DNA from 3 places in the Gottfriedia sp. NPDC057991 genome. Region 1 is predicted to be linked to each of the others. Evidence: riboswitches for the same ligand, from Rfam matches in the RefSeq annotation. Region 1 holds a riboswitch; each other region holds the start of a gene.
The links. A riboswitch is a leader RNA that binds a small molecule or an ion and turns the genes downstream of it on or off. The one in region 1 is predicted to bind S-adenosylmethionine.
Positions count from the first base shown of each region.

Region 2: linked by a shared signal. The riboswitch ahead of metK (methionine adenosyltransferase) and the one ahead of ACFVR2_RS18465 (methionine ABC transporter ATP-binding protein) in region 1 are both predicted to bind S-adenosylmethionine.
Region 3: linked by a shared signal. The riboswitch ahead of ACFVR2_RS23550 (trans-sulfuration enzyme family protein) and the one ahead of ACFVR2_RS18465 (methionine ABC transporter ATP-binding protein) in region 1 are both predicted to bind S-adenosylmethionine.

Region 1 covers NZ_JBHVQN010000005.1:411,028-419,411, forward strand. Annotated here, with positions in the region: gene ACFVR2_RS18460 (methionine ABC transporter permease) at 1-511, opposite strand, end outside; gene ACFVR2_RS18465 (methionine ABC transporter ATP-binding protein) at 501-1,517, opposite strand; SAM riboswitch class I at 1,693-1,810, opposite strand; gene ACFVR2_RS18470 (hypothetical protein) at 2,119-2,553, opposite strand; gene ACFVR2_RS18475 (ASCH domain-containing protein) at 2,559-2,909, opposite strand; gene ACFVR2_RS18480 (sulfite exporter TauE/SafE family protein) at 3,123-3,914, opposite strand; gene ACFVR2_RS18485 (sulfurtransferase TusA family protein) at 4,159-4,386, opposite strand; gene ACFVR2_RS18490 (MBL fold metallo-hydrolase) at 4,409-5,536, opposite strand; gene ACFVR2_RS18495 (sulfurtransferase TusA family protein) at 5,581-6,153, opposite strand; gene ACFVR2_RS18500 (rhodanese-like domain-containing protein) at 6,208-6,504, opposite strand; gene ACFVR2_RS18505 (DsrE/DsrF/DrsH-like family protein) at 6,524-7,000, opposite strand; gene ACFVR2_RS18510 (metal-sensitive transcriptional regulator) at 7,128-7,388, opposite strand; gene ACFVR2_RS18515 (aminotransferase class V-fold PLP-dependent enzyme) at 8,106-8,384, opposite strand, start outside.
Region 2 covers NZ_JBHVQN010000007.1:238,426-246,809, forward strand. Annotated here, with positions in the region: gene ACFVR2_RS21915 (hypothetical protein) at 1-969, shown strand, start outside; gene ACFVR2_RS21920 (hypothetical protein) at 1,070-1,234, shown strand; gene ACFVR2_RS21925 (NAD(P)-dependent alcohol dehydrogenase) at 1,380-2,369, opposite strand; gene metK (methionine adenosyltransferase) at 2,526-3,722, opposite strand; SAM riboswitch class I at 3,931-4,045, opposite strand; gene pckA (phosphoenolpyruvate carboxykinase (ATP)) at 4,357-5,943, shown strand; gene ACFVR2_RS21940 (hypothetical protein) at 6,149-6,679, shown strand; gene ACFVR2_RS21945 (carboxymuconolactone decarboxylase family protein) at 6,745-7,188, opposite strand; gene ACFVR2_RS21950 (RrF2 family transcriptional regulator) at 7,427-7,915, shown strand; gene ACFVR2_RS21955 (ABC transporter substrate-binding protein) at 8,091-8,384, shown strand, end outside.
Region 3 covers NZ_JBHVQN010000009.1:77,812-86,195, reverse strand. Annotated here, with positions in the region: gene ACFVR2_RS23575 (sugar O-acetyltransferase) at 1-396, opposite strand, end outside; gene ACFVR2_RS23570 (DUF4272 domain-containing protein) at 828-1,028, opposite strand; gene ACFVR2_RS23565 (NAD(P)/FAD-dependent oxidoreductase) at 1,195-2,649, opposite strand; gene ACFVR2_RS23560 (hypothetical protein) at 3,034-3,456, shown strand; gene ACFVR2_RS23555 (trans-sulfuration enzyme family protein) at 3,656-4,807, opposite strand; gene ACFVR2_RS23550 (trans-sulfuration enzyme family protein) at 4,813-5,982, opposite strand; SAM riboswitch class I at 6,065-6,168, opposite strand; gene ACFVR2_RS23545 (ATP-dependent DNA helicase) at 6,247-8,384, opposite strand, start outside.

The DNA of each region.
Region 1 (8,384 bases):
CAACGGCACCAGCTGCCGCGGTCGATCCAATCAATCCAATCGTTGCAGTTGTAAATGATAGAATCAACGATGGAATCGCTTCAGGTAAAATAAACTTCACGATGACTTGAAACTTTGTTGCTCCCATTGAATAGGCAGTTTCCAGCACTCCCTTATCCACTTCTAGCATGGAATTCTCAATCAATCTTGCCAAATAAGGTCCTACAAAGATTGAAAGCGGAACAATTGCTGCCACTACGCCAATGGACGTTCCCGTCAATAATCTAGTAAACGGTATAATGGCAACTAGTAAAATAATAAATGGTACAGATCGAACAATATTTATAATGGTATTTAGCAACGTAAATAAAGGTTTGTTTTCCATTATATGACCTGGCCTTGTTACAACTAGGATAATACCTAAAGGCAATCCTATGATTGTGCCAAAAATAAATGACCCTAGTACAGTTAGAAATGTATCTTGAGTTGCCTGCAAAAACTGCGGCCAAAAGAATTCCCAATTAAGCTCCATTTAACTCAACCTCCCTTACATCTATCCCCTTTTCCGAAATAAATTTAATAGCTTTTGCGCTTTCCTCTTTTGTTCCTTCTAGTGCCACAAGCAAATTCCCATAAGGTCTTTCTTGTAGCTCTGTAATCGATCCATAAAGAATGTTTAAATGTATATCAAATTTTTTAAGAACCTCTGATAATAGTGGATTGGCTGCCTTGTCACCTAGGAAGACTAATTGATAATATTTCCCCTTTGATAATGTTTTCGATAACCTAGACGGCACCTCATTTTGTAATACAGTGTTAACAAAATTCTTTGTAATACTTTTTTGTGGATTCGTAAAAACGTTGTAAACATTGCCTTCTTCGACAATTTCACCATTATCAATGACGGCCACTTTATCACATAAATCACGAATTACACTCATTTCATGGGTAATAAGGAAAATTGTAAGATTATAGGATTTATTTACCTTCCTTAAAAGCTCTAATACATTCTTTGTTGTTTCAGGGTCTAATGCAGATGTAGCTTCATCACATAACAAAAGATCTGGGTCTGTTACGAGTGCCCTTGCAATTCCCACTCTTTGCTTTTGTCCCCCCGATAAGTGCCCCGGAAATACATCTTGCTTCCCTGTAAGTCCAACAAATTCAATTAATTCCATTACCTTTTCCTGAACATCCCGTTTCTTCTTTCCTTCAAGGTATAGCGGCATTGCGATATTATCAAATACCGTTTTGGCTGAAAGTAGATTAAAGTGTTGGAATACGACACCAATTTTTCTACGTGTCTTACGTAACTCTTCATCTTTTAATGTCATTAGGTTCAATCCATCGATCAGAACTGAACCTTCTGTTGGCTCTTCAAGTCTATTTAAACAACGAATTAATGTACTTTTTCCTGCTCCAGAAAAGCCAATGATTCCATAGATCTCACCTTTCTCAATTTTCATATTAATATTATTTAAAGCTTTAATTGGTGGTCTTCCAGGATAAACCTTGGAGACATTTTTAATCTCAATCAAATTCCTTCCTCCAATGCAAGTTATTACAAATACTATAACTTAGTAAACACATTTGAAAACTAGGATTTATATTTATGTTTCCCCCATTTTTCTCCTATGGCAACACATCAAAAAACCCCCTTCTTATCCAATAGGACAGATAAGAAGAGGGGTTATAATATATAAGCCACTTTACTTCTTATCTTTCAAATCGCTTGAACGATTTGCAGGAATTAGCACGGTATTTGTTACGAAACAACAAACCCGTTGCCGAGGTATCGTAGGGCCAGTCCCTCCACCTCTCTGGATAAGTAATAGAATTTATTAAGTTTTTAAATTATTGAGTTCATGTTATCTCTCTTTTTATAATACGTCAAGAATTTTTTAAAAATTTTTTAGAAAAAATTATGTTTGAAAATAGCATTTTTTTACGAGCACTGTTTGAATCGGGTCTTATGTCCTTCATATTCAAATCAAAAAAACTATTTCATATACCGTTTGAAATAGGTCGGTATGCTTATTTTTTTTGAATTTTTATTAGTATTTCATTTAAAAGAAGACCAAAAAAAGCAGACAAGGCTTCTTCGATAAAAGAGAACTTGTCTGCTTAATTGAATCATGCCTACCATAATGCAGGCTTTACTACCATAAACCATAGCATAACCATCAAAAGAACGATGTAAATCCAAATAGATCGACGAAGCTTCTGAATCAGCATTCTCCGGTCATGGGTTGGTTCACTGAATTTCCGAATGGTCGGTGAAAAGGCTCTAGCTAGAAAAAATAATGAACTCACCAAAAGAAGAATGGTCATCACAATCCAAGATGTTTTCCACGACCAATGGCCCACTAGTACCAACAAGACCCCTGATCCAACCAGTACATGCCCAGCATGCTTTGCTAATCTGACAGCAAACCGGAATACATCCAAATAGCTCTGTTGTATCGCGGACTGCGAGGTATGCAGCTTTTTAATGATCGGAATCAATACAAAAAAAGGGCCGATTGATAAGATTACACTAGCAATATGTATGTAAAGAAGCAATCTATACAGCATATAAATTAATCTTGGATGAGACGGAACTCATGAACCCATACCCTCATTTTTGGAAGCCAAGGCATTCCAGGGTGTATTGACAGGATCGATTGCTTATACTCTTCTACTGTCGTATAGCCTTCCTGCTTAGCATCCTCATCAGTCAATTCACCTAAGGCTTGCGAATAAACTCGTTCAACAACATACTGGCGATTTTGAAGGGTCATCACTTCCCCAACATCTGCATATCTCCCGTTGCGGCGAGTAGCAGTTTTTTGTCCTGCCAATACTTTTTCGACATCCTCTTGAAGTGTAACAAGGCGTTCAATTGAACATGTTTTTGGCGGTAAAGCGTTCGTTTCATTTTGATTTGACATTTAATTCATTCTCCATTTCAAATTAAATTTATAGTAAAGGCTATTTAAAAAAACGACTAGTTCCATTTTAATTAATTTAGTACAAAATAAGCAAATTTTATTTAAGAATATTGCAACAAAAAGCACCGTACATGTAGCACCATAATAAAGTCCAATAAAAAAACAGAAAAACTCCCAAAATAGTTTTTCTGTTTTTTTACAGTTAATCCTTATTCAACTAACCCATGATTTAATAATCGTAAACCAAATTTTCAAAGCAGTAAAACCAATTAAAACTGCCAGAATCCCTCGTAAAACCTGCGTTTTTGTTTTTTTGCCTATTTTTGCACCTAATGGTGAAGCGATTAAGCTTGCAATTACAACAATAATTGTAGGCAATACTTCAACTTGACCAGTAGAGATTTTTCCGATCGTTACGCCAATTGAAGAGATAAATGTTATGGCAAGTGAAGAAGCGATTGTCACACGAGTTGGTATTTTTAAGATTGTTAACATGATTGGTACTAGCAGAAATGCTCCTCCTGCACCAACAATACCTGCACTAGTTCCAACGATAAATGCCAGACCTGCAGCAAGCCATACATTAATTGAAATTTGACCATCTGATGACATCTCGACGTTTTTTCTAGGAATAAACATTAAAACGACTGCAATCATTGCTAAAATTCCGTAAACAAGATTAATTCCATGTTCTGAAAGAAGATTTGAACCAAATCCTCCAAGAAAACTTCCTATTAGTACACTTATTCCCATACTTAATATTACTTTTTTGTTTAAAAAACCGCTTTTACGATAGCTTAATACCCCACCTAAAGTAGCAAATACTACTTGGACGGCACTTATACCTGAAACTTGATGTGGAGAAAAAGCAGCAAATCCTAATAATGGAGGAATAAATAAGAGCATTGGATAATTTATAATCGCTCCACCAATCCCTACCATTCCTGAAATAAAGGACCCAAAAAAACCAACTAAGAAAAGTACTAAAACTAAGGTCCACTCCATTTTAAGTCCCCCTATAATAGAAAAGGAGATGTAACTCTCCTTTCAGTGTATATACACAGTTCTATAAACTTGAATTTCAGACTGATTGCAAGCGCTTGTCTTTCGAGGCGCGAAGCCTGGTGAGGAGCGGAGTTACCCTAGACGGTAATGAGCACCGCAGACAGGCGAAGCAACGAAGAAAGCGAGCGTTTGGCGGGCAGTCTGAAAGGAGATGTAACTCTCCTTTTCCACTTAATCTATTAATTCATCCCTTTTTAATCCAAAATTTTAAAACATTGTCTTCTTCGGTATAATTTAATAATTCGTGTCCACCTGATTTAGCCCAAGCTGCAAGGTCGTTTTTAGCACCTTTATCAGTGACATGAATTTCTAGAACTTCTCCTGCTTCAATCTCTGCAATTGCTTTTCTTGTTTTTACAATTGGAATTGGACAAGCTAAGCCTTTAGCATCTAATAATTTTTTAGTTTCCATTTCTATTTCCCTCCAAGTCTCATTAACGTACTGCACAGCGATTTGGACCAATTTCCATTTCTCTCTGTTTTTCTTCATTTAAGTTAATTTTACCCATATTTGCTTCACGGATTTCTTGATATGAGTTTGGTTGTGGTGGTAAGTTCTCAGTTACTAACTTTCTAAATTCACTTTCACTCTCAATGTTCAACCCATGATTCTGATCAAATAAATATCCGAGTTTTTTATAAACACTACCGTCTTCGTTCAATTCACTAATCACCATAAAGTGTGATGGAAGCACGACTAATTCAAGCGATAAATTTCGGTATTTTTTATAAAGGGTTTCGCGTAAGTCCCCTACCCAATCCTCTGCCATTCCAGCAAGATCAGGTCTTCCAATTGAATCGATAAATAAAATATCACCAGAAAGTAAAAACTTTTCATCAATAACAAATGAAGTTGAGCCGATTGTATGTCCAGGTGAATAAATAGCCTCAATACTGATTGCTGTTTCACCAATCATTACCTTATTCCCATCTTCTAATGGACTATATTCAAAAGTAACCTCTTTAGCATCCTTTGGCGGTAACCAGTATGTTGCGCCCGTAATCTCAGCAATTTTTCTTCCACCAGAAATATGATCTGCATGAAGGTGAGTATCAAATACATTTGTGATTTTTACGTTCTTCGTTTTTGCAAAATTAATGTAGATATCCGTCATTCGAGTAGAATCAATAATAGCAGCCTCATTATTTGAGATAACCATGTAGGATAAGCATCCCTTACCGATTCTGACAAATTGATACAGCTGTCCACCATTTTTCAAATTTGCAATTTTAACTGGTTCTAGATATTCACTCCACTCTTTCATACCGCCTTTAAGGTAAGCTACGTCTAGTCCCTCGTCTGAAAGCATCTCTGCAATCATGATGGATGATCCTTCTTTAGCACACACAACTAAAACATCTGTACTTGTAGGAATCTTATCTAAAATGTCTTCAACCCCATCAAGTAAATCAAAATAAGGTATATTTAAATGTTCAAAATTTGAACCTTCTATTTTCCAATCTTTATAATCATCAGTATTTCTTACGTCTAAAATAAATAGTTCTTCTTTATCAAATATTTTTTTTGTAATCTCTTTTGCAGACATTGCTGTGACTGCCATCTTACATACCCCCTACAGTATATTTTTATTCAAAAAAAATTAGATTAACCTTTTATGCTTACAGTTTCCCCAGACCACTCGGTCATTCCAGGAATTACATTAAACACATTAGTAAAACCACTCGAAACTAGCAATTGAGCAGCAAGATCACTACGGTTTCCTGTTCTGCAAACGATATATATTTCATTATCTTTATTTAACTCTGTCATACGGTTCTCCAATTCACCTAAAGGGATTGATACCGCATTTGGTATATGATTAAATGCATATTCTGCTTCTTCTCTTACATCTAAAACGATTATATTTTCGTTTTGTAGCTTTTGACTTAATTGATCGTTCGAAATGACGTTTTCAAATCTTTTTTCAATTGTATTTTCATCTGAAGATTTTCTTAAATAATGAAGTAATACTTCGCCATTTTCGATTGTTCCTAAATATTGATTTCCCGTGCTTTCTGCCCAAGCTTTAATGTCTGCTTTAGATCCTTTATCAGTCGCTTGAACCTCGATTACTTGCCCACTTTCTAATTCCTTCATTGCTTTTCTAGTCTTCACAATCGGCATTGGACAAGCTAATCCTTTTGCATCTAATTTCACGTTTGATTTAATCAGTTCCATCTGACAACCTCCATACTTAAAATACCACTCGGGGTATTTATTTAATCAAAAAAATTATTCTACGTTTCCTTCCCAAGAAAGCATTCCGCCGACCATATTTTTAGCGCTAAAGCCATGAGATTGAAGGAATTCCGTTGCACGACCACTTCTAGCACCTGAACGACAAACCATAATATATTCTTTTGATTTATCTAATTCGTGTAATCGAAATTCGATTAATCCAAGAGGAATATGAATAGCTTCTTGAATTTTTCCAGCTGCAACTTCATCTACTTCACGAACGTCGATAATATTTACTTCTTTTCCAGTTTTTAATTCATTTTCAAGCTCAATCGTAGTAATTTCTTTCATGTTATTCAATCCTTTCTAATTAAATAAATAAGTTAACTTGACCTTCTTCTGCTTCACCAATGTAGGCTGCAACACCAGCATACTGAATATCTTCTAATAACTCTTCGGTTTGTAGACCTAACAGATCCATTGTCATTGTACATGCTACTAAATTAATATCTTGTTCTTGGGCCATTTCAATTAATTGTGGTAAAGGCAATGCATTATGCTTTTTAATAATATCCTTAATCATCTTTGGTCCAAAACCAGCAAAATTCATTTTCGAAAGTCCCATTTTATCTGCGCCTCTAGGCATCATCTTTCCAAACATCTTTTCAATAAAACCTTTTTTTGTTGCTACATGTTCACCTTTTCGTAAAGCATTTAATCCCCAAAATGTATGAAAAATAGTTACTTCATGATCAAATGCTGCTGCACCGTTCGCAATAATGTAGGCAGCCATTGCTTTGTCATAATCTCCACTAAATAAAATGATATTAGTTTTCTTAGTTGTCATATTCTTTCTCCTTATCGTTCTTTATACCCACTAGGGTATATTACAAAACAAAAAAATATATCTTATATATACTATTACCCCTATGGGTATATGATATTAAAAATAAAAAATTGTGTCAAACCATATATTATCTACTTTTTACAAGTAAATTTACTGCTTCTTTCACTAAATCTTCGGCATCTTGCCCGTTTTCATTCGCATTTCGGACACAATCAACTAAGTTTGAGCTTACGATTACGCCAATCGTACGATCCAAAGCTGATTTAACTGCTGATAACTGTGTAATGACATCTTTACAGTCTTTGTCTTCTTCCATCATTTTTAAAATTCCACGAATCTGACCCTCAATCCGCTTTATTCTATTTTTTATTGGATCATCATACTTCATTAAATCACCCCTAACTCAGAAAACTAAATAAAGCTTAAGCATTTATTTTAGAATACATGTGCAATATTCTTACTTAGAATATATACCCCTTAGGGTATGTTGTCAATCATTTATTTTTATATAAATTATCCTCTTTTAGTGAGTTAAAAGTAGAACATCAACAAAATAGATCGTAATAATATGATCTTTTTCAAAGAGTTGAAATATATTTTAGTCAATATTGAAAAAACATTAAATGAATTTCTATAAAAAAAAGTCCCTTTATTATTGTTTTATCTGTCATCTTATTGATAAATACGTGATTTTGGTTGATAAAAAAATTTTAACTAACTTGCAAAAATTAAAATATCTTCTTTTTTGACGATCAATATTTGTAAAGATGTGTGGTCATCATCATAAGTTATTTGATTATTAAAGGGTAATTCATTAGTTCCTATTCCATTGTTTTTAAGATTATTATTTTTTTATAAAGAACTTGATTGGAACGAAAGGGTGCCAGGCTTCTATGGGAGAAGCGGGAAGGCTGAGACCCCGTAGGCGGCGCTGAGGAGGCTAAAGAATCTCGCCCCATGGAAAGCGAGCACACTGTAGTGGAAATCAATAGGACACAACTTACTTATCAATGATTAATCCAACAATTTATTTGACAAATTCTTTTTTCAACAGCATGAAAAAAGATCACAATAATATGATCTTTTTTCGCGTTACCTTGAAATTTTAAGACTTTACAGCCATTTCCATCTCAAAATAAGTACCTACTTCCATAACTGCTTCGTCTTTATGAATAAAGTCATTTTTCTCTTTTAAATAAATATAGTCTTTAGACCATTCACCAATGTTTTGAATAATATCTTTTAAAGCATTAGTGAATATGACTACTTCTTCATTCGTCGTCGTTGGATGAACACTCATGCGAATCCAACCAGGCTTAACACTAATATTGCCATTATCGATTTCATCTGTAATTGCTTTAGACATTTCTCTTGTTATATTTAG
Region 2 (8,384 bases), on a different contig from region 1:
TCAACTGGATTAACTTTTGGTATCTATCCACTTAGCGTAGCTGGTACACCAATAGGATTAGCTACAGGTCCCGATGATAATTATGAAAAAATATCATCCGCTCTTAAAGAGCTAAAGGGTAATGCTAATCAGCTTTTACCAAGAATGTATGCTGTCTATATGGGACCAGAAACAGAAGAAAAAGTATTTAACGCTCTAAATCGATATAAAAACGCAGATTTATTAGGTGATTTAACAATAGGCTGCCTTATGGATCCAAGCCTGTCACTGGATTATTGGTTGAATTTTGTTCGTAAAGTAATTAAAGAATTTGGCATCTTCCTTGATTCCATTCAAATCACGAATGAGCCTAATTTATCGTTTATGGATGGATCTAAACCTTATGTATTAGAAGCGCTTGTACAAGGCGTTCTAACTGTAAAAGAAGAAATAGAAAAAAGCAATTTACCTATTAAAATTGGATTTGGCTCGGTTCCTGAGGGAGATAAGACCATTCCACATTTTTGGGAAAATCTAATGAAAATTGGTGGGGACGAATTAATTCATTCAATTGATTATGTAGGCCATAATTTTTATGTGGATGTATTTGAGGAACCATTAAAAATTGAAGAAGTTGCTGTTTCAGTAGAAAACATACTACGCAAATTTCGAAAAACATTGAAAAATAATGGTTTCCCTTTCACTCTTCCAATCCACATTACAGAGAATGGGTGGCCAACCGGGAAAAATCCGTTTATACAAATTGAAAGGTCATATGAGCAACAATCAATCGTACTTGAGAAAATTATTCGAACAGTCTATTCATTGCGTCAGGAACTAAATATTACTCATTATGAATTTTTTGGTTTAAGGGATGCTGATAGTTCCAAAGACGACCTATTTCATCAATTTGGAATTATGAAGGATGATTATACTATTAAGCCTGCTTATCTAATCTTTCAAAAATTAATAAATGAATTAAGCGAGTAAATCAATTACTTCTATAAATTTGAATGAAGTTAGTCAATTCGTTAAGACTAAAACAACGGAGTTTCATCGACTTTCTACTATTTATATGGAGGCAATATAATTGAGCAAAAAAAATAAACCCATCATAAACGAAGAGCAAATGAAAATACAAGCTGACCTTAATAATCTCGATCCAGGGCATTCCGTGGATGAGCACCGTAAAATTGAAACAGCTAATATAATGTTTGCTGGAGAAGAAATCCGACAGCAAAATGAAAATCTATAAAAGAAATCCCTCAAAAGGTCATTTTGAGGGATTTCTTTGTAGATAAAGTTAAAAAGTTGCACTTTTCTTTCGAGGCGCAGAGTTACCCAATATGGTAGTGAGCATGGTACAAGCAGGCAATTTTAACGAAGAAAGCGAGCGTTTGTCAACAGTCTGATATCCCTCGAATGTTAATTACGACATTCCCCTTCTTATGCCCTTTTTCTACGTAACGATGCGCTTCAACAATTTGATCAAGCGGGTAATGTCGATCAATAACAGCTTTTAACTTATCCGCTTCAATAAGTGCTTTTATATAATTTAAGTCTTCATTGTTCATATTTGCTACACCAAATATAGCTTTTTTATTACTAATCAAATTACACCATATTGCTTGAAAATAAACTGAAAGCTTCCATACAGCACTTAATAAATAGACGCCATCTTTGTTAAGCAATCTTTTACAATTTGAAAAGGTGCTTTTTCCTACCGTATCAAAAATAATGTCATAAGTTTTCTTACCCTTAGCAAGATCTTCATTTGTATAATCTATAACTTCATTTGCTCCTAGAGATCTCACCAATTCTAAATTAGATGTACTACATAATGCGGTAACTTCTGTACCAAAATATTTAGCTAGCTGAATTGCATAGGTTCCAACACTTCCTGAAGCACCATAAATAAGTACTTTTTGTCCATTTTGAATAATACTTTTCCTTAGAAAATGTAGTGCAGTAAGCGCCCCAACAGGTACTGCTGCAGCTTGCTCAAATGACATATTTATTGGCTTTTTAGCTAGAACACCTTCTTCATGTAAAGAGATATATTCAGCATTAGCCCCAAAAGTAAAACCACTATATCCAAAAACTTGATCACCTGTTTTAAAATTTCTTACGTTTTTGCCAACTGTGACTATTTCTCCTGCAAGCTCACAACCCGTTATTTTATTTTTCGGCTTAGTCAGGCCAAACATAAGGCGGGAAGGCAGCCAGTACATATAAGGAAAATCGGAGCTTCGAAGTTTTACATCTCCTGCGGTTACAGTTGTTGCATGGATTTTAATTAATACTTCATCATCTTTTATTTTTGGTTTTTCAACTTCTGTTATTTGAAGAACTTCTGGTGGACCATATTTTGTACATATAATCGCTTTCATAGGTTCCTCCATTACAAACTTTAATTTAGTCATTTAAACCTATGAAAAATGATTTTTAAGTATACCTATATGTAGAATAAAACAGATGTAATGTAATTCTAGCTAAACAAAAAAGACTGAATATAGCATATGCCATATTCAGCCTTAATCATTTTATTATAGACCTGCTTCAGTTTTTAAAACTTCTGCTTTATCAGTACGCTCCCAAGGAAGATCGATATCTGTACGGCCAAAGTGACCATAAGCAGCAGTTTGTTTGTAAATCGGGCGACGTAGGTCAAGCATTTTAATAATTCCAGCTGGACGTAGGTCGAAGTTATTGCGAATTACTTCAACTAATTTTTCTTCTGAAACTTTACCTGTACCAAAAGTATCAATAGCGATAGAAACTGGTTTAGCTACACCAATTGCATATGCTAATTGAACTTCAGCTTTATCAGCTAAGCCAGCAGCTACGATGTTTTTCGCAACGTAACGTGCAGCGTAAGCAGCAGAACGGTCAACTTTAGTTGCATCTTTACCAGAGAATGCGCCACCACCGTGACGAGCATATCCACCGTAAGTATCAACAATAATTTTACGACCTGTTAAACCAGCATCCCCTTGAGGTCCACCGATTACGAAACGACCTGTTGGGTTGATAAAGAATTTTGTGTTTTCATCAATTAACTCAGCAGGTACAACTGGTTTGATTACAAGTTCTTTAATATCATTTTCAATTTGAGCTTGAGTAGCTTCTGGACCATGTTGTGTTGATACAACAATTGCATCAATACGAACTGGTTTGTTGTTTTCATCATACTCAACTGTAACTTGAGTTTTACCGTCTGGACGTAAGTAAGAAACTGTTTCATTTTTTCTAACTTCAGTTAAACGGCGAGCAATTTTGTGAGATAATGAAATTGGAAGTGGCATTAATTCAGGTGTTTCATTAACAGCGAAACCGAACATTAAACCTTGGTCTCCTGCACCGATTGCTTCAATTTCTTCATCTGACATGCTACCTTCACGAGCTTCTAATGCTTGGTCTACACCTAAAGCGATATCTGCTGATTGCTCATCAATAGAAGTTAAAACTGCACATGTATCTGCATCAAATCCGTATTTTGCACGGTCATAACCGATTTCACGGATTGTTTCGCGAACGATTTTTGGGATATCTACATAAGTAGAAGTTGTAATTTCACCTGCAACAAGTACTAAACCTGTTGTAACTGAAGTTTCCGCTGCTACACGAGCATTCGGATCATTTGCTAAAATTGCATCAAGAATTGAATCTGAGATTTGGTCACAGATTTTATCTGGATGTCCTTCTGTAACTGATTCTGAAGTAAATAAACGACGTTGTGACATTGAGTCCCCTCCTAAATTGAATTGACGGATCTCTTTTTTCTCAACATAAGAATAAAAAGTTTGTTCCTATTCCTATGTTTCCCATTTAAGATAAAGATAACTCAGTGTAAATTACGAAATTGCCACTGTACTTAAGTTTTGAGCAAAAAAAAAGCCTTCCTCTTATCAAATATTACCTGAGGAAAGGATTCTTGGTATTTGCCTTTCGCTCTTATCGTCCAAGACATAAAAAAAAGTCTTGCATCAGGTTCAGCACCTTTCACTAAAAGTGAGGTTGCTGGGCTTCGTAGGGCCTGTATCCCTCCACCTACTCGGGATAAGAGAGTATCCGTATGAAAAGTATCATATTAAAATTTCACTTTCTTGTCAACAATTTTCATCATAACTTAGACATAATTCTACAATAACTTTATCTCTACATTCATTTCTATTTAATGGGAAATTACTAAATATTATATTTACATTTATATAACTTACTTCATTTAATAAGTAAATTTTACTCAAATTTATTTTTTAATCAAATTCATAACACATTTTGCCAACTAATAGTATACACTATTAAAATAAATGTGTTATACTATTTATCGAGATACCTACATGGCAGACAAATATATTTAAAGGATGGTATTAGTATATGAAGACAGTTGATGTAAACTTTGAATTAAACGAATTACTTACTAGTAATCAAATGTATAACCAACTAAGCGTTTCTGAGTTAGTTGAAAAAGTCCTAACAAGACAAGAAGGAATTTTAACGTCAACAGGAGCAGTTAGCGTTTCAACAGGCAAATATACTGGACGTTCACCTAAAGATAAATTTATTGTTCAAGAGGCATCTGTTGAAAATTTAATCGATTGGGGTTCAGTAAATCAACCAATCTCTGCTGACGTATTCGAAAAATTATATAGCAAAGTACTTAACTACTTAAAAGATCGTAACGAATTATTCTTATTTAAAGGATTTGCTGGTGCTGATACTGAGTATCGTTTACCTATCCAAGTAATTAACGAATTTGCATGGCACAACTTATTTGCTCATCAATTATTTATTCGCCCAACTGAGCAAGAGCTTCAAACACATGAAGCAGAGTTTACAATTGTTTCTGCTCCGACATTTAAAGCAGACCCTGTAGTTGATGGAACAAATTCAGAGGCATTTGTTATTGTATCATTTGAAAAGAAAATAATCTTAATTGGTGGTACGGAATATGCTGGAGAAATGAAAAAATCTATTTTCTCAATCATGAATTTCCTATTACCACAAAATAATGTTTTACCAATGCACTGTTCTGCTAACGTTGGTAGCGAAGGCGATGTAGCATTATTCTTTGGACTTTCAGGAACTGGTAAAACTACATTATCTGCAGATGCAGACCGTAAACTAATCGGTGATGACGAGCACGGCTGGTCAGATAATGGCGTATTCAATATTGAAGGCGGTTGCTACGCTAAATGTATCAATTTAACATTTGAAAAAGAGCCACAAATTTTCTCTGCAATTAAATTTGGTACAGTTTTAGAAAATGTAGTTGTTAAATCTGATAGCCGTTTAGCTGACTATGATGATACAACTTTAACAGAAAATACTCGTGCTGCATACCCAATGCAAGCAATTCAAAATATCATTGAGCCAAGCGTTGCTGGACATCCACATGCAATTATCTTTTTAACTGCTGATGCATTTGGAGTATTACCTCCAATCAGTAAATTAACAAAAGAGCAAGCTATGTATCACTTCTTAAGTGGATTTACTAGTAAATTAGCAGGTACTGAGCGTGGTGTTACTTCTCCACAAGTAACATTCTCAACATGTTTCGGATCACCATTCTTACCGCTTCCAGCTGTAGAATATGCAAAAATGCTTGGTGAAAAAATTGAAAAGCATAATGTAAATGTATTCTTAGTAAACACTGGTTGGACTGGTGGAGAATACGGCGTAGGTAAACGTATGAATCTTTCTTACACAAGAGCAATGGTTCACGCTGCACTTGAAGGTGATTTAAACAACATTGAAACTACACAAGATGAGTTTTTCGGTTTAGCAATTCCAACTCATGTACCTGGTGTACCTGATAGCGTATTAGTTCCTTCAACAACTTGGGAAGACAAATCAGCTTATGATCAAAAAGCTCTTGAATTAGTAACTAAATTCAAAGAAAACTTCAAAAAGTTTGAAGGCTTTGATGCTCAATTAGCTGAACTTGGTGGACCTTTAAAATAATCTAATAAATTAAAATGTAAGGGCTGTCCAAAAAGTCGGAATCTATGACTTTTTGGCAGCCTCTTTTTATTTTCAGTATTAAAAAACAACCTCACTCAATAAAAGGAAATTATTAACATTTATAGAATAGGATTAAAGTAACATTAAATAAACTGAACATGAATACTAATCACTATTTATTTATCGAATTAAATGGAGGATTAAAATGAGATCCATAAAGATATTCACTCTGATTTTTTCATTTACTGCAATTTTATTAACTTCCTTTTTTTTATTTAATACTGGTACCTCGTCTAAAAATTTAGATAAGCATGATTCACTGTCTTCTAAAGAAATTGAACCAAAAATTGAATCATTATCCAAAAGAGATTATGAGATCAAAGATTCTGTGAATAATCAATTACTTTATGGAGTGGAATATTATTTAGTCTTATCAGTACCAGAACGTTATAAAAACGATATAGAAAATGCTCAAATAGAAATCCTACTACCTAAAAAAGTCCAATCAATATTTGGAGTCAATATTGAAGAAATAAATCATAATCAAGTATACGAAACCATAAATGGAAGAGCCTTTTTTAATCTCTCTAGTTCTATTGCTACTTCAAATATAACAATAGATCAAAAAAATTATATTAAAAATAATAATGATCTTTACACTATAAAAATTTATTCTAATAAAAATAAATTAATAAAAAGCGATGTTATAAAAGTACAAAATTTTAATAAGAATTGAAAAATTTCATTAAAAAAATGAGCCAATCTTCGGCTCATTTTTTATTTTTTAATTTTATTAGGATATTATTTTTCAGCTGGTCTATTTCCCATAGAAATAGAGATACGATTCCAACTGTTAATTTGATTGATTGTGAATACAAGATTTACATATTCTTTTTCGCTAAAGTGTTTACTTACACGATTATATAGTTCCTCAGGTACACCTTTATTCGAAATCAGTGTAATATGCTCAGTTAATTCTAAAGCTGCTTTTTCTGCATCTGTGTAAAAGTCACAATCTCTCCATGCACTAACACAGTATAAACGTTGTTCAGTTTCTCCTATTTCCCTCGCTTCAGAGGAATGCATGTCAAGGCAAAATGCACAACCATTTATTTGTGAAGCACGAATTTTAATCAGTTCACGAAGTTTATCATCAATACCCGCTGATTTAATATACTTTTCCATTTCCATCATTATTTTAAGTGCTTCTGGTGCTAATTTTGAATAATTAATTTGTTTTTCCATTTTAATTCCCCCTAAAAAAGTTAATTCTAAAAATAATTAAATTAAATGTAGTTTTTGGAAATATCAAAATTAGCGACATAAGTAATCGCCGATTCATATTATCTATAATAAGTCGTTTATCTGTTTATGTCAAACTTCTTTTAACATTGAATTGCTCCTAAAAGTAAATGTTTGACAAAGAAATAAAACATTTCTAAGATTAATTAAAAATAATCTCATTTATGAAGAAGGTGTTTTCATGCAGTATAGCGTTGGAGTTGAGTATGCACTTCACTGCCTTGTTTATTTAATTGACACTCCTGAAGATTCTCCAATTGGAATAAAGGAACTATCCTTCTTTCAAGGTGTTTCAGATACATATCTTTCAAAGATTTTTAGTAAGCTGTCTAAAGCTGGTATTGTAAGTTCCGTTCCAGGAGTTAAAGGTGGCTTCAAACTTGCCAAGTCACCAGAAGAAATTTCTTTTTGGGATGTAATTGAAGCAATTGAAGGCTCTAAGCCAATATTTCAATGTAAAAATATTAAAGATAACGGATATCTTATTAGAGAAAAAGGTTGTACTCCAAGTGCCACCTGCACGATTAATTTAGTCATGCTCTCTGCCGAAGAAAAAATGCATGATTATTTACGTAATAAAACACTTTCATGGTTAAACAAAGAATTAGAAAGTGTTTTACCTAACGAAATACGGGAAGATACTCGAAAATATTTTACAAAAAGTAGATAAAAAACCTCTCTAATTTCCTAAAAAGGAAGTAAGAGAGGTTTTTTCTTTGTTCAACCACCTCAGATTACACATAAGTAACCGAGCTATTTTAGTAGAGTCCGTACTCCGCATTCACCCATTTTCTCCTATTGCATAGGCTAATTGTATATTTTCGATTAGGAGGGATTAAATGAAAATCAAATGGCTTGTTATTTTGTTTTTATTAGTTGCTTCTATTTTAGGTGCATGTTCGAAAGATAAACCTAAAGATGGTACTACAAAGGTAAGAGTTGCAGAAGTGACACATTCATTGTTTTATGCACCTCAATATGTGGCCATTAGTGAAGGAATCTTCAAAAAGCATGGTTTGGATGTTGAGATCACAACTACTGCTGGTGGAGATAAAACTATGACTGCTGTATTGTCAAACGGTGCAGATATAGGATTAGTTGGGCCTGAAACAACAATATATGTATACGCTCAAGGTGCA
Region 3 (8,384 bases), on a different contig from region 1:
CCACACATCGTCTCCAATATGAATTGGAATCGCATATCCGCTCTTATTTCTATCCTTTGGTTCAATCGAATGACCAGCTGTATAGATTCCTACATTCGGACCAATCATACAGTTATTTCCTATTTTCACTTCTGCCATATCTAAGATTGTACAATTATAACCTGCATAGAAATGATCCCCTACATGTATGTTATAACCTAAATCACAATGAAAATTATGCTCAATACTTGGATTTACGCCTACTGTTCCAAACAGCTCTTTCAATATTTCTTCTTTTCTTTCGAACGATTCCACATTAATATTATTAAACTCTTGAACAAGTTTATGGGCACGTATAGTTTTCACTTTTAATTCTTCTGTGCCACGCTTATAATAAATTTTCTCCTTAGCTTCCATTTTAACTTAATGAGGCAAGAAGTCTCCTTCCTCAAGCGTGTGAAGGACTTTAGTCCAACGGTAGGTGGGAGATGAATTGCCTTTTTTCGATAGAAAAACATATGGTTATATGCTATGATTTTCTTATGAATTGTTCTTTGATAAGTAGTTATATAGGGTTGTGTGGACAAATAAGGCATAGTGCGAAAACCAAGCCCGTCACCCTTCCACTCGTAAAATAACTAAGGTAACGAAAGAACCTTCATTCGTTGGACATCTACCGCAGGAACTGTGGGAAGTAACGCTCGTGGAGATGAAAGGTTGCTTTCGTCACGGAATCGAGAAGCCCCCACTTCAAGCGTTAGCTCAGTGGTGGGAGTGGTTCACGACTCCTAACTTATTTGTAATTTATTTTATAATACACTTCGATCTAATCTTGCTTGTTCAACCATTTATGTACTTAAATCAATATCATCCCAGTCTACAGAGGGATTAATAACCCATTCTAAAACTTTCCTTCTCTCTATGACTAAACCTTCATTAATTGAATTTAATATTTTTCCTTTTAGTCTTGAATCAACTACGAACCAATGTGTTCTATAATATAAATCTGCCATATTATAAATTTCAGTTTCAGATTTTAGCTTTAACAACATATTTCCTCCACTAAGTTTCCATCAGAAATCTTTTAATTAAATTATACATCTTCAAAAAAGTATCGTTAATTCCTTATTCAGCTAAAAGGCAAAAAATTATCTATTCTAACAAAACAAACCTCTAATGCTATAACAATGCACTAGAGGTTTGTTAAATTAAGTATTAAACAGTAACTAATTCTTTTTCTTTGCTTTCAATTTTCGTAATGATATCACGCGCAATCCATACGCCACATGCGCTTGCTTGGGCTAAACCACGAGTAACGCCCGCTCCATCTCCACCTAGATATAATCCAGAGATTTCACTTTCAAAGTGTACATTTAGCTTCGGTCGAGCCGAATAGAATTTTGCTTCTACGCCATAGAAAAGTGTATGTTCTGCAGCGATACCTGGAGTCACATGATTTAATGCTTCTACCATTTCAATTAAACTTTTCATTGTATTATATGGTAAAACTAGTCCTAAGTCCCCTGGTACTGCTTCTTTTAAAGTTGGTTCTAAAAAGCCTTCTTTAATACGTTTTTCAGTTGAGCGGCGACCTTTTAATATATCTCCGTATTTTTGCACGATTACTCCACCGTGTGAAAGCATGTTTGCAAGGCGTGAAACCTCATGTGCATATTCATTTGGTTTGTCAAATGGTTCTGCGAATTGATGCGATACTAATAAGGCAAAGTTTGTATTTGGACTTCCTAATTTAGGATCTTTATAAGCATGTCCATTAGCAGTCATAATACCTGAATGATTTTCAACTACTACGTGCCCAGATGGATTACTACAGAATGTTCTGACTTTTGTACCCACGCTAGTATTAAATACGAATTTCCCTTCGTATAAGTGCTTATTAATTTCTTCCATTACTACGTTTGAAGTTTCAACACGAACACCAATATCAACTTGATTTGTTGACATTTTTAAACGACGTTTTTTCATAACATCAGTTAACCATTTTGAGCCATCACGACCAGGTACAATTACAACTTTCTCAGCATGTAATTCTTCACCTTTTTTTAATTTAATTCCTTTTATGATATGAGTACCTTCAACCTTTTCAGTTATTAAGTCCTCTACTTCAGTTTTGTACTTCATATCTATTTTCGTTTTTAAATACTCATAAATTCTTTTTAGAATTTCTAAATTTTGTTCCGTTCCTAAGTGACGAACTTGTGCACGTAATAATTTAAGTCCAGCTGCGTAACCACGACGTTCAATATCTCTAACTTCTTCTGTTAAAGGATCCGTAATCGATTCAGTCGCACCATGTTCTAAATTAATTTCATCAACGTATTTGATTAATTCAACTACTTGTGAATCTGATAAGTAATCTGTCATCCATCCACCAAATTCGCTTGTAATATTAAATTTCCCATCTGAATATGCTCCAGCTCCACCAAATCCATTTGTAATTGAGCAAGCTGGTAAGCAACCTGAAAAATCTTTTTTTCCTGCAGCAGGCGGACATTTTTCAATTTTCTTTTGTAAAATTGGGCAATGTCTTGCGAATATATCATGTCCTTTATCAACAAGTAGTACTTTAGCATTAGGCATTTTTAAAGTTAATTCATAACATGTAAAGATTCCAGCAGGTCCTGCTCCAACAACGATCACATCATACATCTATATATACCTCCAAATAAGGTTTAAATTATTTCATTTGATCAACCTAAAATAGAATACCATCAATCAGAATGCGTTTCAAGTAAAAACACGAACATTTTTTGTATTATTTTTAAAAAATATTCGTTTATAAACAAAGTGAAACCTTTTCATTAGAAATTACCATATGCAAATTAGCTTTATTTATCCAATATTAGACAATTCAAACTTAAAAATCAATTAATTGACATCAGACTATTATAATTAAACAATTTGTCGATTTCATCCTAATTTAACTAGAAGTTAATGATTGAAATACGAAAATATCCTATTAGATAGAATCACAATCACACCAAGTTGAATAGTTATATAAATAACAGATATTTTATATTGGAGATGGAAAAGATGCTAGAAGAAAATATAAAGGAAAAGGATGGGAAAGATCATTATCAGAAAACTAATTTAGAAGATGAGGAATTACAATCGAGTCTTGAGAGAAAAATTGTTGCTGCATCTTGGGTTAAGGCAGTTGCACAATTATATGAAACGATTACATTATCAAAATTATATTCAATCGACAAAGATCCAATCTTTCAAGGGAAAAGAGATATCATATCGGGAATGTGGATTGGTACAGCTGGTCAATTATCCGTAGCTTTTTTCGTTTCTAAGCAATTGTTCACTTCAGATAAATTAGATTTACTTGAGTTACAAAGAAGAATTGTTCTTTCCGATTCAGTTCAAATAGTTGGGAACGCATTGGCACTTATTGGTGCATCTGAGGTAATTCAAGAGGAAATTGGTGATGGGGAAATATTCCTTACTTAGTCTTCTACACTAAATAAAAAAGTAACGCAAAATCAAAAAATATAAAGTGAATTAATCCCACAAGGAAATATGATTCCATTGTGGGATTAATGTTTTTCTCGAATTGAACGGATATTCTACCGTTTTCATCTAATTATTGTTCGTTTTTCAATTCTTTTCGGCCAAATACAATTTTATTTATTGGATTTTCCTATTCCTTTCACTTTACTATTGCTCCAGCTTTTAATGCTTTTTGGAAGCTTGCAATCAAGTCTTCAATATCTTCTAAACCAACGGACACTCTTATTAATGTATCTTTAACGCCTAATCGTTCACGAACATCGAGCGGTATTGCAGCATGGGACATTTTTACAGGATATGAAACAATTGTCTCAACTCCACCTAGTGAAACTGCAACTGCAACGTTTTCGACTGATTGAAGGAAACTTGTCGTTTGTTCAATCGTTTTTAGTGTAAATGAAAGGACTGCTCCTCCTCCAGTAGCCTGCTCAAAATGAACATCGTGACCAGGATGACCTTTTAGTCCTGGGTAATAAACATCCTCAACTTCTTCTTGTTCTAAAAGCCAGTTTGCTAATTTTGATGCAGTTTGTTCATATGCATCCATACGAACTTTTAGGGTCTTTAATCCTCTTAATGTAAGCCAACAGTCCTGTGGACCTAAGATGGCTCCGAATGAATTTTGGATTGTGTATAAATCACTTGCAAGTTCTTCTGAATTTACGACCGCTAATCCTCCGATTACATCGCTATGACCTGCAATAAACTTTGTTGCACTATGAACGACAATATCAGCTCCTAAGTCTAATGGTCTTTGTAAATATGGTGATAAAAAACTATTATCTACAATGACAAGGATGTCATTTTCTTTTGCAATTTTAATTGCACTACTTAAGTCAGTAATTTTCAAAAGAGGGTTAGAAGGTGTTTCTAAATAAAGTCCTTTTGTATTTGGCTTTATTCCAGCTTCAATCTCTTGTAAATTAGAAGCGTCTACAAAGGTAAAATCGATTCCGAAACGATTTAATACTTTTGTCGCTATTCTAAATGTCCCTCCATAAACATCTTCACAAATGACAATATGATCTCCAGCTGAGAACAAAGATAATACAGAAGAGATTGCAGCCATTCCTGATGAAAACGCAAAGCCACGTACACCATTTTCTAATTTTGCAATTGTATTTTCTAACGCTTCTCTTGTTGGATTTCCACTTCTCGCATAGTCGTACTTACCAAAATTCTCTATATCAAATTGATGAAATGTTGATGTCTGATAAATTGGTATACTCAATGCACCTGTCACCTGATCAATTTCATTTCCGTTATGAATTAGTTTCGTTCCAAATTGCATGCTCATCACCCCAATGCATTTTCTAAGTCATTTAATAAATCATCAATATGTTCAATTCCAACTGATAATCGTAGTGTATGGTCATCTAGACCAAGCTTTCGTTTAAATTCCTCTGGCATTTCTGAATGAGTTTGCGTATGTGGATACGTAATTAATGATTCAACACCACCTAAGCTTTCTGCGAATGTAATGACTTTTACACTTCCTAAAACTTGTTCAACTAAACTTAAATCCTTCACTTTAAATGAAATCATTGCACCAAATCCAGTTGCCTGTTCTTTAATAATTGAATATCCCTTATGCGTTGGTAATCCTACATAATATACTTCAGTAACATTTGGATGATTTTCTAAAAACTTCGCAAGTACAATCGCATTTTTTTGACTGTATTCCATGCGTAAATGCAATGTTTTAATACCTCTTAAGATTAACCAAGAGTCAAATGGAGCTAATGTTGCACCTGTTGATTTTTGATAATAGCGAATTCGTTCATTCGTATTTTCTGAATTCGTTACGACGAAGCCAGCTAGTGTATCATTATGACCACCTAAATACTTTGTTCCACTATGAACAACAACATCTGCCCCTAATTCAATTGGTCTAAAGAAATAAGGAGTTAAAAATGTATTATCGACAATTACAATAATATCTCGTTTTTTTGCAATCTCTACTACTCTTTTTAAATCAGTTACTTTCATCATTGGATTTGAAGGTGTTTCAATAAAAATTCCTTTTGTGTTCGGTTTAAGTGCATCAAGAATATTTTCAATTTCAGTCGTATCAACAAAATTATGCTCAAGTCCATATGGCGAATAAATTTCTTCGAATAAGCGATATGTACCCCCGTATAAATCATCTGAAACAATTAGATGATCACCCTTTTTAAATAAGCTTAATACTGCAGTAACGGCTGCATTTCCTGTTGCGAATGCAACACCATAATTTGCACTTTCTAATTTTGCAACAGTATTTTCGACTTCTTCTCGAGTTGGATTTTGTAATCTTGCATAATCATATCCAGTCGATTGATGAAGTCCTGCATGTTTAAATGTAGCAGATTGATAAATTGGATAACTAATTGCACCAGTTAATGGATCATATCCTTTGCTACCATGCACAGCTACCGTTTCAATCGATTTTTTATTCGTGTTTAAAGCCTCTTTTGTGTTAGTCATTATAAATCCCCCATTTTAGTCAAATAAAAAAACCACTTCCTAAAAAATAAGAAGTGGTTATGTCTGTAAAATAAACATATCGCTCTTATCTTCCAGGTTTTTCACCTGCAGGATTTAGCACTTTCTAGTATTTACTAGAGTTGCCGGGTTTCGTCGGGCCAGTCCCTCCACCGCTCTTGATAAGATTATTTAATTATATTGTAAGTATATTAAAAACTCTGATTATTATCAATCGTTTTTTTTGAATTATTTAATTATTAACTCTTACTTCCATTCTTCAGGTACTAAACTTCGATAAAGTGAACTCTTATATCGATCATCAATTAGTAATAAAGTCCCTTCATCTGATTCAGATCGGATAACTCTTCCACCCGCTTGCATTACTTTATTCATACCTGGAAAGACATATGCATAATAATACCCATTTTTTCCAACCGAATTAAAATGCTCCTTTAAAATATTTCTTTCTAAACAAATCTGTGGCAATCCTACACCAACTACTACGACACCGTTTAATCGATCACCCTTTAAATCGATTCCTTCAGAGAATATGCCACCTAATACAGCAAAGCCAACTAACGTTTCCTCATTTAGACTATCAAACTGTAAAAGGAACTCCTCTCGTTCAATTTCAGTCATACCATTTTCTTGAACGATTGTTTTTATGTTAGGGTATTTCTCTTTAAATAAATCAACACTTTGAATTAAATATTGATATGACGGATAAAAAACTAAATAATTACCTTTTCTTTTCGTAATTTCTTTATACACGGAATCAATTAATCTTTCTAAATTTCTTTCACGATCTTGATATCGAGTTGATAGCGGATCAATTGTTACTTCCAGTTGTTCTCTATGAAAAGGAGAATCGATTGAAATTGTATAATCGCGACTTTGATCACCAAGCATATCTTGAAAAAATTGTATTGGCGTTAAAGTAGCTGAAAAATAAATTGTAGAGCGAAATCTTTTTATGACGTCATTTATTACTTTAGAAGGATCAAGGCAAAATAACTTTAAATGAACTTCACTTTTATATAGTTCATAGTAGCATACATAATTTTCATCAAAAAACTCCGCGATTTTGACGAAGTTGAGTGACTCAAAATATGTTTCAAGTAGAAGTTGTTTATTTTCGTCCTCTTCCATTTCCTGTAATTTTATTTCTACGATTTCATTAAATGTATGTAGAAGTTCTAGTAAATCCTCATCTATTTCCTTTGAAACTGGGGTTACTACGTCCTTCCATTTTTTTCTCAATTCAATAAATCGCTTATTTATTTCATTTATTATGGCATAAAGTTCATCTTTTAAATTTTTATACCTATTCTTCAACTCTAAAAATTTAGATTTGAATAGACTCGCAGAATACATTTCTCTTGCACGATCAACAAGATTATGAGCTTCATCAATTAATAAAACTGAACTTCGTTTATGTTCATCAAATAATCGTTTTAACGAAACCCTAGGATCGAAAATATAATTTACATCGCAAATAATCGCATCTGAAGAATTTAATAAATCTAATGAGTATTCAAATGGACATACCGTATGTTTGCGTGCATATTCTTCTATTTTCTCCCTGGTTAGCGCTTTTTCCGATGAAAGAATATCAAGAACAGCATCATTTATCCGGTCATAATAACCATTGGCAAATTCACAATAGTCCTTTTGACACATCGTCTCTTCTTTAAAACAGATTTTATCTTTAGCTGTAATCGTCGTACACTTTATACAAAGTCCTTGATCTGTCATTCGCTTAAATGCTTCTTCAGCAACAGTCCTAGTAATCGTCTTAGAAGTTAAGTAAAACATTCGATTTATACTATTTTCACCAATACTTTTAACCGTTGGAAAAATAGTTGAAACCGTTTTTCCAATTCCGGTTGGTGCTACCGCAAATAAATTATTACCTTCTTGAATCGTTTGATATACCGCACCCGCTAACTTTCTTTGACCTTTTCTGAAAGAAGGAAAGGGAAAATTCAATTCGTTTATTGTCTGATTCCTTAACTCAATATGATCGTATTTCCATTTAGCAAAAGGATAATAAATTTCCAGCATTTTGTATAAGTAATTTGTTAATTCATCCTTTGTAAACAAAAGATCGAAGCTTATTTTTTGCTCAGTTAAAATATTCATATATGTAAGTCTAAGTGTAATCTTTTCAAGCTGTAATTCTTCACAAATAAAATATCCATAAACTTTTGCTTGAGCCCAATGAACAGGATATGAATTTTCATTTATTTCATTTAAATCCTTCAATGTTGATTTAATTTCTTCTATTATATATTGATTATCATTAATCAATAATCCATCACAACGGCCTTCTATTTGAAACACCAATTGATCCAATGTTATGGTGCCGGATATAGGTCGTTCTTTTACATCCTGTTCACCAT